DNA from 2 places in the Streptomyces sp. NPDC055189 genome. Region 1 is predicted to be linked to the other one. Evidence: riboswitches for the same ligand, from Rfam matches in the RefSeq annotation. Region 1 holds a riboswitch; the other holds the start of a gene.
The links. A riboswitch is a leader RNA that binds a small molecule or an ion and turns the genes downstream of it on or off. The one in region 1 is predicted to bind cyclic di-AMP.

Region 1 (7,598 bases):
CGTTGGCTCGGCGGTGTCGCTCGCGGCCTCGCCGGTCATCTCGGGCTGCCCGTCATCTGGGTGCGGCTGATATTCGCCGGACTGTTCATGGCGGACGGGCTCGGGGCGCTGCTGTACGCGGCGTTCTGGTTCTTCGTGCCGCTGGGCGTCGGCGGTGTCGACGCCCAGCGCCCGCCTTCAGCCGTCACCAGTGAGACGGCGGCCGACGGGCGCCGCAGACTCGTGGCCCGAAAGCCGGACAAGGGTCAGCTCGTCGCGCTGCTCGCGATGGTCGTCGTCGCCATGGTCTTCGTCGGCAACGTGGATCTGGGCAGCTCGACCAAGGCCTATCTCTGGCCCACACTGCTCGTCGCCGCCGGTGTCGCCCTGGTCTGGCGGCAGGCCGACAACGCCCGCCGGGCCCGCTGGATGGCCGTCGGCCGTCGCAGGCGCACCCTGACCATCGCCCGCGCGGGGGCCGGAGTGCTGCTCGTCGGCGCAGGGGTCAGCGGCATCGTCGTGCTGCAGGGCTCCACATCGCACCTCAGCTCCGTGCTGCAGGCCGCGCTCGCCGTGCTCGTCGGCGTCGCGCTGCTCGCCGGCCCCTATCTCGTGCGCATGATGCAGGACCTCTCCGAGGAGCGGCTGATGCGTATCCGCGCCCAGGAGCGGGCCGAGGTCGCCGCGCATGTGCACGACTCGGTCCTGCACACCCTGACCCTGATCCAGCGCAACGCGGAGAACGCGGGAGAGGTGCGCCGCCTGGCCCGCGCCCAGGAGCGCGACCTGCGGCAATGGCTCTACAAACCGGAGGGCACGGGCAAGGACGAGGCTGACGAGCCCGACACTCTCGCCGAAGCGGTCCGGCGCGACGCCGCGGAGGTGGAGGACAAGCACGGCGTCCCCATCGAGGTCGTCATAGTCGGGGACTGCCCGCTCGACGACCGGCTCACGGCGCAGACGCAGGCCGCGCGGGAAGCAATGGTGAACGCCGCCAAGTACGGTGGCGAGGGCGGCGCTGTGCAGGTCTTCGCCGAAGTCGAGGGGGAGACGGTGTTCGTGTCCGTCCGGGACCGTGGGCCCGGCTTCGATCTGGATTCCGTGCCGGACGACCGCATGGGCGTACGAGAATCGATCATCGGCCGTATGCAGCGCAACGGCGGCACGGCGCGGCTGCGCGCGGTGCCGGGGGGCGGCACGGAAGTCGAGCTGGAGATGGAGAGGACGGCGACGACATGAGCGACGCGAGCGAGCCCGTGGGGACCAGGGGCGGGTCGGAAGGCGCGGCCGAGCCGGGCACGCCGGCCGGGGCGGATCGGCCCGCCGAAGAGACGGCCGGTGCGGCCGGTGTCGCTGCCGGCGGTGACCAGGAGGGTCGCCGTGCACGCGTCGTCCTCGTCGACGATCACCGGATGTTCCGTACGGGAGTCCAGGCGGAGATCGGCAGGACCGCGATCACCGGTGTCGAGGTCGTCGGCGAGGCCGCCGACGTCGATCAGGCGGTCACGGTCATCACGACGACGCGTCCCGAGGTCGTGCTGCTCGACGTGCACCTTCCGGGCGGCGGTGGCGTCGAAGTGCTGCGCCGCTGCGCGCCGTTGATGTCCGATGCCGAGAGCCCCGTGCGGTTCCTGGCGCTCTCCGTCTCGGACGCCGCCGAGGACGTCATCGGAGTCATCCGTGGCGGTGCCCGCGGCTATGTCACCAAGACGATCACCGGCACCGACCTGGTGGACTCCATCTTCCGTGTGCAGGACGGCGACGCGGTCTTCTCGCCGCGCCTCGCCGGGTTCGTCCTCGACGCCTTCGCGTCGACCGACGCGCCGCCGGTCGACGAGGACCTGGACCGCCTCACGCAGCGCGAGCGCGAGGTGCTGCGGCTCATCGCGCGCGGGTACGCGTACAAGGAGATCGCCAAGCAGCTCTTCATCTCGGTGAAGACGGTCGAGTCGCATGTGTCGGCGGTGCTGAGGAAGCTCCAGCTGTCCAACCGGCACGAGCTGACGCGGTGGGCCACCGCGCGGCGGCTGGTCTGACGGCCGGGCCGGGCAGCCCTGCGGCGACGGTCCGGTCCGGGTTCAGCGGTGCGCGCCGTTCACGGCGGGGGCGGGGCCCAGCTTCCGTATGGCCCAGCGGTAGTGGCCCACCGCCTTGGTGATGCCTATGAGGCCCGCCAGCCACAGGATCAGGCCCGTGCCCATGCCGAGCACCACGTCGCCGTAGGAGTCCCGCCCGGGCTCCGCGTAGGCGGCGGAAGCGAAGGACGCCCACAGGCCGAGCGCGCACCCGAGGAAGGACGTCAGGAGCCAGCAGAGGCTGAGGCCGGGGGAGCGCAGAGCGGAGTCCGACGCCGGGTGGCTGTCCAGGGCCAGCCAGCTTTCGGTGAGTTCGCGGGCCTTCCGGTCGCCGCGGATGCCGACGACGATGCCGAACACCGAGGGAGCCAGGGCCCCGAGGCCCAGGACCGCGCAGAGCGGGCCCATGACGAACGCCACCGGGTTGCGTTCCTCGATCATCTCCAACGGCACCGTCAGGAGAGCCCAGCCGATCACGCAGCCGAGCGCGAACAGCCAGAGCAGCAGGATCCGGTGCACCCCCAGGCTCCGCCTGCGCAGCTCTTCGAGCGCCCTGCCACGGTCGTACAGCAGCGCGTTCCGGTCCGGCCAAGTGCGCAGGTAGGCAGGCGGCGGAGGCGGCGGGAGCGTACGACGGGGCATGGCCCTGACAGTACCTGCGGGGCCACGCGGCCTGTCAGGCCACCCGCGCCCTCTCACGCCAGCCGTGAGCCCTGCTCAGGCCACCCGCGCCGCCCCCGCGAACGGCATCTGGCTGATCGGCGCGAGGCGTACCGGCGCGCTCGGGTTCGGGGCGTGGATCATCTGGCCGTTGCCCACATAGATCCCGACGTGACTGATGCCCTGGTAGAAGAAGACCAGGTCTCCGGGCCGCAGTTGAGAACGCGGGACCCGTTCTCCCTCGGCGATCTGCGCGTACGTCGTGCGCGGCAGGGCGACTCCCGCGGACCGGTAGGCAGCCTGGGTGAGCCCCGAGCAGTCGAAGGCGTTCGGGCCGGTGGCGCCCCACACGTACGGGCTGCCGAGCGCCTTGTAGGCGTACGAGACGGCCGCCGAGGCGCGGGCGTTGGGGGCCTTGCCGGGGCCGTTCGGGGAGCCGTCGCGGCCGGCCGCACGCGAGACCCTGTCCTGACCGCCGTCGCCCGCGAGCTCCGCACGCTGGTCGCCGGTGAGCTGTGACAGGAGCCCCTTGGCCGTGTCGAGCTTTGCGGTGACGGTCTTCTTGTGCCTCTTCAGCTCCGCCTGGCGGGACTTGAGGTGCGTGAGTGTGTCGTCGGCCTCGGTGTGCAGCTGGTCGAGCTCCTGGAGCTGCTTCCGCACACCGGAGACGGCCGATGCCTGGCGGCTGTCGGCCCGGTCGGCGAGCGCGGCACGCTCGAGGTACTGGTCGGGGTCGGAGGAGAGCGCGAGCTGGACGGCGGGGTCGATGCCACCGCTGCGGTACTGCGCGGCAGCTATCGAACCCAGGCCCTCGCGCGCCGAGTTGAGCTTCTCCGTCTTGCGGGCCGCCTCGTCACGCAGCTCGCCCAGGGACTTCTCGGCGTTCTCGGACTTCTCCTTGGCGCCGTTGTACTTCTCGGTGGCGATCTCCGCCTCGCGGTAGAGCGCGTCGACCTTCGATTTGACCTCGGCCGGGCTGAGCCGTGGATCCGCGTGTCCCGTGCCGTCGAAGGCGGTGGCCGTGGCGGCCCCGGCAAGGGCGATGGTGGCGGCGGTGCGGGCCGTATGGCCACTGAGCGAGCGCTGTCTGGGCTTGCGGTGCGCTGCCACGAAGGGGGGCTCCTTAAGGTTCCGGCGGCGGACCGCACAGGGGAGCGGTCCGCCGCCGGATTCTCGGCGGTGGTGGCCGACTGCCGCCCCTGGTGCGGGCGGCGGTGGGGAGCCGGTCACCTGACGAAGGACGCTAAACCTCGCCGTCACGGCTTGGTGACGGATTGTGCGCAACTGACGCAAGTGTGCCGCCGGTGTCCGTATATGACCGCACGATCCGCCGGGCCGGATCCCCTTCGCGCGGGTGCGTGACCGATGCGGCGCTTGCGGCCCACCTGACTGCGGAGTGGTGATATGCCCCGGCTAGGCTCCGGAGCCATGGACGTTCTCACCCATCTCTTCGTCGGTCTGCACATCATCGGCATCGCCTCGCTCCTGGGCGGCTTCCTCACCCAGATGAAGCAGATGGGCCAGGGCACGGCACGCTTCAACCCGGCGATGCTGCACGGCGCGCTGACGATGCTCGTCACGGGCGTCATCCTGGTGGGCCTCAACCAGGCGGACGACAACCCGGTCAACAACCTCAAGATCGGCATCAAGATGGCCGTGCTGATCGTGATCCTCGCGCTGGTCTACGTGAAGCGGGACGAGGAGAAGGTGGACAAGGGGATGTTCGGCGCCGTCGGGCTGCTGACCGTCGTGAACATCTTCATCGCGGTGCTGTGGACCTGATCCCGCCCGACTCGCAGATCACGGAAACGGCCCTCCACGCGCGCGTGGAGGGCCGTTTTCCGTGAGTGATGGTCGTGACCGTCAGGCGGGCCGCACCACGCTGTGGATCGGCATGTAGTAGATCGACTCGGTGCGGACGTTCGCACCCGGCTTCGGGGCGTGGATCATCTTGCCGTCGCCGATGTAGATCCCGACGTGGCTGATGTCGTCGTAGAAGAAGACCAGGTCACCCGGCTTGGCGTCGGCGGTCTTCACGGTCGTGCCGACCTTCACCTGGTCCCACGTCGTACGCGGCAGGGAGATCCCCGCGGCCTTCCACGCGTCCTGGGTGAGCCCGGAGCAGTCGTAGGAGTCGGGTCCTGTGGCGCCCCACACGTACGGCTTGCCGATCTGCGCCTCCGCGAAGTTGATGACCTTCGCGGCCTTCGTCGCGTAACCGCTGTCCGTGTCACCGGAGCCGGAACCCGTGCCCGAGCCAGTGCCCGAGCCGGTGTCGGAGCCCGAGTCGGGGGTCTCCTTGTTCTTCTCGCGCTCCTCGGCCGCGGCCTCTTCCGCCGCCTTGCGCTTGGCCTCCGCCTCGGCCTCCTGCTTGCGGGCCAGCTCGGCGGCCTTGCGCTTGGCCGCCTCGTCCTTCTTCTTCTCGATCGCCGCGAGCCGCGCCTTCTCCTCGGCCGTCAGCTCCGAGAGCATCGTGCGCGCCTGGCCCAGCTTCTTCTGGACCGTCTGCTTGCTCGTCTTGAGGTCGTCCCGTGAGTCGCTCAGCGTCTGAAGGCTCTTGGCGGCCTTCGTGCGCTGCTTCGTCGCGGCGGCCTGCTTCGTCTGGTAGTCGTCGACCGCCTTCTTCTGGCGCGCGGTCAGCCGGTCCGACAGGTGATTCTGGTCGAAGTACCCCTGCGGGTCGTCGGCCAGCATCATCGTGGCCGTCTCGGAGACGGCGCCGGTGCGGTACTGCGCCGCGGCGAAGGAGCCCAGCTCCTGGCGGGCCTCGTTCAGCTTGTCGGTGCGCTCGGCCACATCATCGAGCAGGGTGTCGACCTTTTTGCGCTGTTTGTCGGTGCGCTCCTTGGCCGAGTTGTACTTCTGCGTGGCCACGCCCGCCTGGTGGTAGAGATCGTCGACCTTCTTCTGGACCTCTTCGAGGCTGGGCTTCTGCGGTGCGGACGGCGCCGCCTGCGCGCTCTGTGACAGCAGGGCCACGGAGGTGAGGGCCGCCGTCGTGATGCCGATGGCGGGAGTGGCGCGTAGGGCGGCAATGCGGTTCCGCGGCTTGCGGTGCGACGCCAAGGGAGGCGACTCCTTCCGTAGACCGCCTACCGGGTTAGCTGTCGGGTTCGGGCGGGTGGTTCCGGAAGGTTGCCCTACAGTCCCGTACTGCGTACGGGACCGATTCACCCCAAGTTCATCGTGGGTCCCCGGCTCCGAGGAGATCGAACTCGGCGGAGGCCACCCGTTCCCGGCGGGGTTCGCCGGTGGGAGTACGAGCAGCCCGCGCAGCACGCTAGCCAACTCGTGTGGTCCGTGTGAAGGTTGATGTTCGATATGCCCGATACATTTTCGTTACTTTACGAAGCTCTTGACGCGGGCACGTCGCGCTGAAGCGGAGAGTGATCGTCCGCGGGCAGGGCGTAGCCGGAGTGACGTGGCCGGAACCCGGAGCGGGTTGTCAGTGCGGCCGCCTAGACTCGGGAGGCGATGAGCAGCCTCTTTGATGACAGCTTCCTGGCGGACCTCAAGCCCTCGCGGGCTTCGGAGGAAGAGCCCCCGCCGCCGCCCGAGGACAACACTCCGGAGTCAATCCCGGATGATCTGTTCGACGGGAAGTTCGACGCGCCCACACCGCGGGACGCGCACTACCGAGGCGGGGCACCGCGCCCCGTGCTCGACCCGGCGGCCCTGCTCGACGGGCTGAACGAGAACCAGCGCGCGGCCGTCGTGCACGCGGACTCCCCGCTGCTCATCGTCGCGGGCGCGGGCTCCGGCAAGACCCGGGTCCTCACGCACCGCATCGCTCATCTCCTGGCCGAGCGGCACGTGCACCCGGGGCAGATCCTGGCGATCACGTTCACGAACAAGGCCGCGGGCGAGATGAAGGAGCGCGTCGAGCAGCTCGTCGGGCCGCGCGCCAACGCCATGTGGGTGTCGACCTTCCACAGCGCGTGCGTGCGCATACTGCGCCGCGAGTCGAAGACGATCGGCTTCACCTCCTCCTTCTCGATCTACGACGCCGCCGACTCCAAGCGTCTGATGGCGCTGGTCTGCCGCGACCTGGACATCGACCCGAAGAAGTTCCCGCCGAAGTCCTTCAGCGCCAAGATCTCGAACCTGAAGAACGAGCTGATCGACGAGGAGGAATTCGCGGGCCGGGCCTCCGACGGCTTCGAGAAGACGCTCGCCCAGGCGTACGCGATGTACCAGCAGCGCCTCCGCGAGGCGAACGCCCTCGACTTCGACGACCTGATCATGACGACGGTCAACATGTTCCGCGCGTTCCCGGACGTCGCCGAGCACTACCGCCGCCGCTTCCGGCACGTCATGGTCGACGAGTACCAGGACACCAACCACGCCCAGTACGCCCTGGTGCGCGAGCTGGTCGGCCCCTCCGGAGGCGAGGGTGACGACCCCGCCGAGCTGTGCGTCGTGGGCGACGCGGACCAGTCGATCTACGCCTTCCGCGGCGCCACGATCCGCAACATCCTCCAGTTCGAGGAGGACTACCCGGACGCGACGACGATCCTCCTGGAGCAGAACTACCGCTCCTCGCAGACGATCCTGACCGCGGCCAACGCCGTCATCGAGCGCAACGAAAGCCGCCGTCCGAAGAACCTGTGGACCAACGCGGGCGCCGGCGCGGGCATCATCGGCTATGTCGCCGACACCGAGCACGACGAGGCGCAGTTCGTCGCCGACGAGATCGACCGGCTCACCGACGCGGGCGACGCGAAGGCCGGCGATGTCGCGATCTTCTACCGGACGAACGCGCAGTCCCGTGTCTTCGAAGAGATCTTCATCCGCGTCGGCCTGCCCTACAAGGTCGTCGGCGGCGTCCGCTTCTACGAGCGCAAGGAGGTCCGGGACGTCCTCGCGTATCTGCGCGTGCTCGCC
Region 2 (7,598 bases), on a different contig from region 1:
CACCCGCAGCACGCTGCACACGATGGTCCTGGACAAGGTCCTGCACCGCGCGGCGGCCGACGCGGGCGTCAGCGTCTCGCGCCGCGAGCTCCAGACCCTGCGGTCGGGCCTCGAACAGCAGCAGGGCGGCAAGAAGGCCCTCGAACAGGGCTGGCTCCAGCAGTACAGCGTCGCCCCCGCCCACCTCGACGACAGCCTCCGTACGGAGATCGAGGCCCAGAAGCTGGCGAAGAAACTGGGCGCGGACATGAACGCCCCGGAGGGCCAGGCGATTTTCTGGAAGGCGCTTTCCAAGGCCTCCAAGAAGCTGGACGTGGACCTGAACCCGCGCTACGGCAAGTGGGACGTGAAGAAGAGCCAGCGCGCGGATGCGAAGACGCCGTGGGTGCGCGAGGTGTCCGCGGACGCGTCGGCCAAGCCGCAGCAGGCGTAACGATCGGCCGGAGGCACTGTCGGCGCGGTGGGTTACGTTCGACGGGTGACGAACGAAACCACGCCCCCGGCCGGCGCCCCCGGCCGCGTCATCCTGCTCACGACCAGCCACCGGGTGGCCCCCGGCCTCCTGTCCTGGCCCGCATGGCAGGCCCTGCACGGGGCGGACGAGGTCCTGTGCGCCGACGCCGCGCACCCGCAGCTGCCGTACCTGAGCGAGGCGGGCGTGGCGGTCGACCACGCATCGCCCACGGCACAGGACCTGGTGGACGCCTGCGCGGGCGGTCGCACGGTCCTGGTCATCGCCACGGCCGAGGGCGACAGCGCCCTGACGGACGGCCTGGCGAGGCTCGCGGGCTCGGGCCGCGTGTCGATGCCGGACCTCGAACTGCTCCCGGCGTCGTACGACCTGCCGGGCGCGCGGCTCCTGGACCTCGTCCAGGTCATGGACCAGATCCGGGTCGAGTGCCCGTGGTCGTCCCAGCAGACGCACAAGGGCCTGGCGAAGTACGCGATCGAGGAGGCGTACGAACTGGTCGAGGCGATCGAGGAGGGCGATCGCGAGGAACTGCGGGAGGAGCTGGGCGATGTCCTGCTCCAGGTGGTCTTCCACTCCCGCATCGCGGAGGAGGACGAGGACTCCCCCTTCTCCGTGGACGACGTGGCGGGCACGATCGTCGACAAGCTGATCAACCGCCACCCGCACATCTTCGGCGACGGCTCGGCGGAGACCCCCGAGGACGTAAAGGCACACTGGCTGCGCACCAAGGCCCAGGAGAAGCAGCGTTCGTCGGTCACGGAGGGCATCCCCCTGGGCCAGCCGGGCCTGGCCCTCGCGTCGAAGCTGGCTTCCCGGGTCAGGACGGCGGGCCTGGAGGTCCCCGTCCCCTCCGGAGAGGGCATCGGCTACGACCTCCTGGCGCTGGCCCTACGGGCAGAGTCGGAGGGCATCGACCCCGAGGCAGCGCTGCGGGCGGCGGCCCGGGCTTACCGGGATGCGGTACTGGCCGCCGAGGGGGGTATCAGCCCGTCCGGCGTTTGAGGACGAACCCGGCGAAGCCGGTGATGGACGTGCGCGCGGGGTTTCAGCCTGTCCGGCGTTTGAGGACGAACCCGGCGGAGCCGGTGATGACGGCAACCAAGGCCCAGGGGCCAGTAGAAAGCCGGATAACGTCGTCCCCATGCAAGACCAGCCACCCGCCCCCGCAGCCTGCCCCGCAGGGGCCCACGAGTCCGAGGCCCAGGGGCCAGAACTTTTCACATGGGAGTTCGCCACAGACCCCTACCCCGCCTACGCCTGGCTCCGCCAGCACGCCCCCGTGCGCAAGACCCGGCTGCCCAGTGGTGTGGAGGCCTGGCTGGTCACCCGGTACGTCGATGCCAAGCAGGCGCTCGCCGATCCGCGGCTCAGCAAGAATCCGGCCCATCACGGCGAGCCCGCGCACGCGAAGGGCAAGACCGGCATCCCCGGCGAGCGCAGTGCGAACCTCATGACGCATCTGCTCAACATCGACCCGCCGGACCACACAAGGCTGCGTCGCCTCGTGTCCAAGGCATTCACTCCCCGCCGCGTCGCCGAGTTCGCGCCCCGCGTGCAGGAACTGGCCGATCACCTCATCGACCAGTTCGCGGAGAAGGGGGAGGCCGACCTCATCCACGACTTCGCCTTCCCGCTCCCCATCTACGCCATCTGCGACCTGCTCGGCGTCCCCCGTGAGGACCAGGACGACTTCCGCGACTGGGCGGGAATGATGATCCGGCACGGGGGCGGGCCCAGAGGCGGGGTCGCCCGGTCCGTGAAGAAGATGCGCGGCTACCTCGCCGAGCTGATCCACCGCAAGCGCCTCGAACCCGGCGACGACCTCATCTCCGGGATCATCCGCGCCTCCGACCACGGCGAGCACCTCACCGAGAACGAGGCCGCGGCGATGGCCTTCATCCTGCTGTTCGCCGGCTTCGAGACGACCGTCAACCTCATCGGCAACGGCACTTTCGCCCTCCTCACCCACCCCGAGCAGCGCGAGCGGCTCCAGGACTCCCTCAGGGACGGCGACACCGGCCTTCTGGAGACAGGGCTCGAAGAACTCCTCCGCTTCGACGGTCCCGTAGAACTCGCCACCTGGCGGTACGCCACCGAACCGCTGACCGTTGGAGGGGAGGAGATCGCCACCGGCGACCCCGTCCTCGTCGTCCTCGCCGCCGCCGATCGCGACCCGGAACGATTCCGCTATCCGGACACGCTCGACCTCTCCCGCCGGGACAACCAACACCTCGGCTACGGCCATGGCATTCATTACTGTCTCGGCGCTCCGCTCGCCCGGCTCGAAGGACAGACCGCCCTCGCGACCCTGCTGCGCCGCCTTCCTGACCTGCGACTCGCGGCGGAACCGGATGATTTGAGATGGCGTGGCGGGCTCATCATGCGTGGACTGCGCACGCTACCCGTGGAGTTCGCACCCGCACAGCGGAGCAAATATCAGGTGTCCGGAACGCCGTCCAGCTGACATGCCGTCAAGACTGTGACTTTCACGTGATCTCCGCTGCATCGACTTGTGACAAGCGTTCGACTGCCGCTACGTTCACGACGACTCGGCCTCCCGTGCCGCAGTCGTCGCTCCAGTCACGCGAAAGGCAACCGCATGCTCTCCGGCAATGGTCGTCACCGACGCCCCCGCCAGGCCCCGGCCCTGATCGTCGCGGCAGGAGTCGCAGGATCGGCGATCGCCATCCCGCTGCTCGGCGCCACCAGCGCGAGCGCGGCGGACACCGCCACGTGGGACAAGCTGGCGGAGTGCGAGAGCGGCGGATCCTGGAGCGCGGACGTGGGCAACGGGTACTACGGCGGACTCCAGCTCTCGCAGGAGGTCTGGGAGAACTACGGCGGCCTCGACTTCGCGCCGAGCGCCGACCAGGCCAGCCGTTCGCAGCAGATATCCGTCGCCGAGGCGGTCCTTGACGACCAGGGCACCAAGGCCTGGCCGAGCTGCGCGCCGATCGCCGGTCTCACCCGGGGTGGCGCCGCCGCCGAGGTCGACCCGGGCGCGCCGATCACGACGGTGCCTTCCGACGAGTCGACGGAGTCGTCCGGTTCGTCGGAGTCGACGAAGCCCGGCGGGTCGAAGAAGGAGTCGGACGAACCGAGCGCGTCGCCGAGCGAGTCGGCCGACCCCTCGGACAGCGCCGAGCCTTCGGACGAGGCTTCGGATGAACCGTCCGGTGAGTCCGGTAAGTCCGGTGGCTCCGGTGCCGACGACGAGGCGCGAGACAAGAATCACGACGAGTCGGACAAGTCGGATGACTCGGCCAAGTCCGGCCGGGACGACGCCACTTCGTCCGACCCCACTCCCTCCACCGGTGACGGCGAAGGCCGCCACCGCGGCGGCAGCGCGGCCGACGAGGCCTCGGAAGGCTCCTCCCGCGAAGGTTCGGGCCGGCACGCCTCCCGCGGCGACGAGCGCGAGCAGGACGGCTCCGACGGGACGTACACGGTCCGTTCCGGAGACAACCTGTGGGCCATCGCCGACGACCTGGACGTGAAGGGCGGGTGGACCGAGCTGTACGCGGGGAACGAGGAGTCGGTCGGCTCCGACCCCGACCTCATCCTTCCCGGTCAGAGCCTCGATTTGGGCGAAAAGTAGGGGTAGTTGGCGAGTCGCTTTGCCTCTGATGTCCAGATTGGCGCAAGTGAGACATGGGTCTCAAAGGCCCTGATCGTCTTTGGAATTCGGCCGCGGTCATGCCTACGGTCGTGACCGCTCGCCACAGCGGGCCCCGCCGGTCGGTACGCCGAGTCCTGCCAACGGCCGTTCGGGAACAGTCGTCGCGTAAGCGCCGTAGGCAGGAGCGGGGGACCCAAGGTTTCCGCCGGGCCCGGCCGTTCAGTCTCGCGAGAGCGAGGCGGAGAGACGGTCAGGAACGGCTAGGGGTTAAGTCGCGCTCAAGGAAGCGCGGCCGGGCAACTTCATCGGCCCGAACCCGACAGCTCACCTCGCAGGCGTCGGTGAGGGGATCACTCATGCTGTTTTCCAGCAAGGGCAAGCACCGCCGCCCGTCCAAGGCCACTCGTGTCGCCACGCTCGCCGGCGTCACCGGTGTCGCGGTCGCAGCCCCGCTGATGGCGGCCGGCCAGGCCTCCGCCGCGACGAACTCCGAGTGGGACGCCGTCGCCCAGTGCGAGTCCGGCGGCAACTGGTCGATCAACACCGGTAACGGCTACACCGGCGGCCTGCAGTTCTCGTCGTCCACCTGGTCCGCGTACGGCGGCACCAAGTACGCGCCCAGCGCCGACAAGGCCTCCAAGGCCCAGCAGATAGAGATCGGCGAGAAGGTTCTCGCGGGTCAGGGCAAGGGTGCCTGGCCGAGCTGCGGCGTCGGCCTCTCGGGCGCCTCCAACGAGGGTGGCGGTGCACAGGAGAGCGCCCCGCAGCAGACCCAGGAGCAGCCCAAGAGCCAGCCCACCCCGCAGACCGAGCAGCCGCAGCAGGCCGCTCCGAAGGCCGCGCCCAAGGCCGAGGCTCCCAAGACCGAGTCCAAGAAGACCGTCGAGACCCCGACCGGCAAGAAGGTCAAGAAGGGCGACGGCGAGTACAAGGTCGAGAAGGGTGACACCCTCTCCAAGATCGCCGAGGCGAAGAACGTCAAGGGCGGCTGGCACAAGGTGTACAAGCTCAACGGCGACATCATCGACAACGCCGACATGATCTACCCCGGTCAGCAGCTGCACCTCAGCTAGTTCTGGCGGGGCGCCTCAGCGGTCTTGATCGTCTGCGGGTGCTCCGTGGCTTGTCGCGCAGTTCCCCGCGCCCCTTCGGGCGCTACCCCGTCCCCACGGACTCCCCGCCCCCGGTGCGCGTATCCCCCGTACGCACCGGGGGCGGGGTATGTTTGTTCCGTTCGTAAACATTTTGCTCTCGGTTTGTCCACAGGACGGGCGGTCGGCTGGCTGTTGTCCGGGAGCCGGTTAGGCTCGTGTCCGCGGGGCCGATGCCCCGCGTACTCGCGTCACATCCCAGAAGGAGATGCTCGTGCCGTCCATCGACGTCGTCGTAGCCCGGGAAATCCTGGACTCCCGAGGCAACCCCACGGTCGAGGTCGAGGTCGGCCTCGACGACGGCAGCACGGGTCGTGCCGCCGTTCCGTCCGGTGCGTCCACCGGTGCTTTCGAGGCCATCGAACTCCGTGACGGTGACCCCAACCGTTACCAGGGCAAGGGCGTCGAGAAGGCCGTCCTCGCCGTCATCGAGCAGATCGGCCCGGAGCTCGTCGGGTACGACGCGACCGAGCAGCGCCTGATCGACCAGGCGATGTTCGACCTCGACGCCACCGACAACAAGGGCTCGCTCGGCGCCAACGCCATCCTCGGCGTCTCGCTCGCCGTCGCGCACGCCGCGTCGGAGGCCTCCGACCTCCCGCTCTTCCGCTACCTCGGCGGCCCGAACGCGCACCTGCTGCCCGTTCCGATGATGAACATCCTGAACGGCGGGTCGCACGCCGACTCGAACGTCGACATCCAGGAGTTCATGATCGCGCCGATCGGCGCCGAGTCGTTCTCCGAGGCCCTGCGCTGGGGCACCGAGGTCTACCACACGCTGAAGAAGGTCCTGAAGGACAAGGGCCTGTCCACCGGCCTGGGCGACGAGGGCGGCTTCGCGCCGAACCTCGACTCCAACCGCGCCGCGCTCGACCTCATCCTCGAGGCCATCAAGCAGGCCGGTTACGTCCCCGGCGAGCAGATCGCGCTCGCGCTCGACGTCGCCGCGTCCGAGTTCTACAAGGACGGCAGTTACGACTTCGAGGGCAAGTCCCGCTCGGCCGCCGAGATGACCGAGTACTACGAGGAGCTCGTCTCCTCGTACCCGCTCGTCTCCATCGAGGACCCGCTGTTCGAGGACGACTGGGCCGGCTGGAACGTCATCACCGAGAAGCTCGGCGAGAAGGTCCAGCTCGTGGGCGACGACCTGTTCGTCACCAACCCGGAGCGCCTCGCCCGCGGCATCGAGGAGAAGTCCGCGAACGCCCTCCTGGTGAAGGTCAACCAGATCGGCTCGCTGACCGAGACCCTGGACGCCGTCGAGATGGCCCAGCGCAGCGGCTTCAAGTGCATGATGTCGCACCGCTCCGGCGAGACCGAGGACGTCACCATCGCCGACCTCGCCGTCGCCACCAACTGCGGCCAGATCAAGACCGGCGCCCCGGCCCGCTCCGAGCGCGTCGCCAAGTACAACCAGCTCCTGCGCATCGAGGAGATCCTGGACGACGCCGCGGTCTACGCCGGTCGTTCGGCGTTCCCCCGCTTCAAGGGCTGAGCTGCACCGAGCTCCGGCTCCGCTGAGTAGTTACGTACGTCCCCGTACTCGGTCCCGTACCGTGTGCGGGGACGTTCGTACGTATCGGGGAGGCGGCACACATGGCCGTGAAGGACCGCGACCGGTTCTCCACCGCGACCAGGCTGCGGCTGCTCGGCGAGCAGACCGCGGAGCGTGTCTACCGCTCCCAGACCAAGCGCCAGGCGCGCCGCTCCCGGCTCACGGGACGCGCCGCGCTCCTCGCGCTCGTGCTCTGCTCGCTGGTCGTCGCGCTTGCCTACCCGATAAGGCAGTACGTGTCGCAGCGGGCGGAGATCGCCGATCAGCGCCGCGAGCAGGCCGAGCGCCGCGAGCACGTCGAGAAGCTGCGGGACGAGAAGGCCCGCTGGCGGGACGACGCGTACGCGGAGCAGCGCATCCGGGACCGGCTGCACTACGTGATGCCGGGCGAGACCGGCTATACGGTGATCGATCCGGCGGCGGCGAACAAGCAGCGCGCCGACCAGGGGGCGGCAGCCAGGCCCTGGTACTCGAACGTCTGGGACGGCGTCGACAAGGCGGACCGCCCGGACGAGGACTGACTTTCCACCACCCCTACTTGCACTCCCTCTCGTAGTAAACCGATCGAAAGACAGGCATGGAAACGCCCCCGCCGACCACCCCGCGCACCGAGCCCACCGACGCCGACGTCGAGGCCTTCAAGCAGCAGCTCGGCCGTCCGCCGCGCGGCCTGCGGGCCATCGCCCACCGCTGCCCGTGCGGGCAGCCGGACGTCGTCGAGACGGCGCCGCGCCTGCCGGACGGGACGCCGTTCCCGACGACGTACTACCTGACGTGCCCGCGGGCCGCGTCCGCGATCGG

Region 2: another riboswitch for cyclic di-AMP. It lies ahead of ACWFR3_RS22495 (transglycosylase family protein); the one in region 1 lies ahead of ACWFR3_RS12890 (NlpC/P60 family protein).

Annotation. Positions count from the first base shown of each region.
Region 1 is NZ_JBSGSG010000013.1:110,240-117,837, forward strand. Features, by position in the region: gene ACWFR3_RS12865 (ATP-binding protein) at 1-1,218, shown strand, start outside; gene ACWFR3_RS12870 (LuxR C-terminal-related transcriptional regulator) at 1,215-2,015, shown strand; gene ACWFR3_RS12875 (hypothetical protein) at 2,058-2,696, opposite strand; gene ACWFR3_RS12880 (NlpC/P60 family protein) at 2,772-3,824, opposite strand; gene ACWFR3_RS12885 (hypothetical protein) at 4,143-4,496, shown strand; gene ACWFR3_RS12890 (NlpC/P60 family protein) at 4,578-5,780, opposite strand; cyclic di-AMP (ydaO/yuaA leader) riboswitch at 5,789-5,945, opposite strand; gene ACWFR3_RS12895 (ATP-dependent DNA helicase) at 6,189-7,598, shown strand, end outside.
Region 2 is NZ_JBSGSG010000031.1:25,068-32,665, forward strand. Features, by position in the region: gene ACWFR3_RS22475 (SurA N-terminal domain-containing protein) at 1-433, shown strand, start outside; gene ACWFR3_RS22480 (nucleoside triphosphate pyrophosphohydrolase) at 479-1,474, shown strand; gene ACWFR3_RS22485 (cytochrome P450 family protein) at 1,614-2,936, shown strand; gene ACWFR3_RS22490 (transglycosylase family protein) at 3,072-4,070, shown strand; cyclic di-AMP (ydaO/yuaA leader) riboswitch at 4,252-4,444, shown strand; gene ACWFR3_RS22495 (transglycosylase family protein) at 4,448-5,164, shown strand; gene eno (phosphopyruvate hydratase) at 5,457-6,737, shown strand; gene ACWFR3_RS22505 (FtsB family cell division protein) at 6,839-7,318, shown strand; gene ACWFR3_RS22510 (DUF501 domain-containing protein) at 7,375-7,598, shown strand, end outside.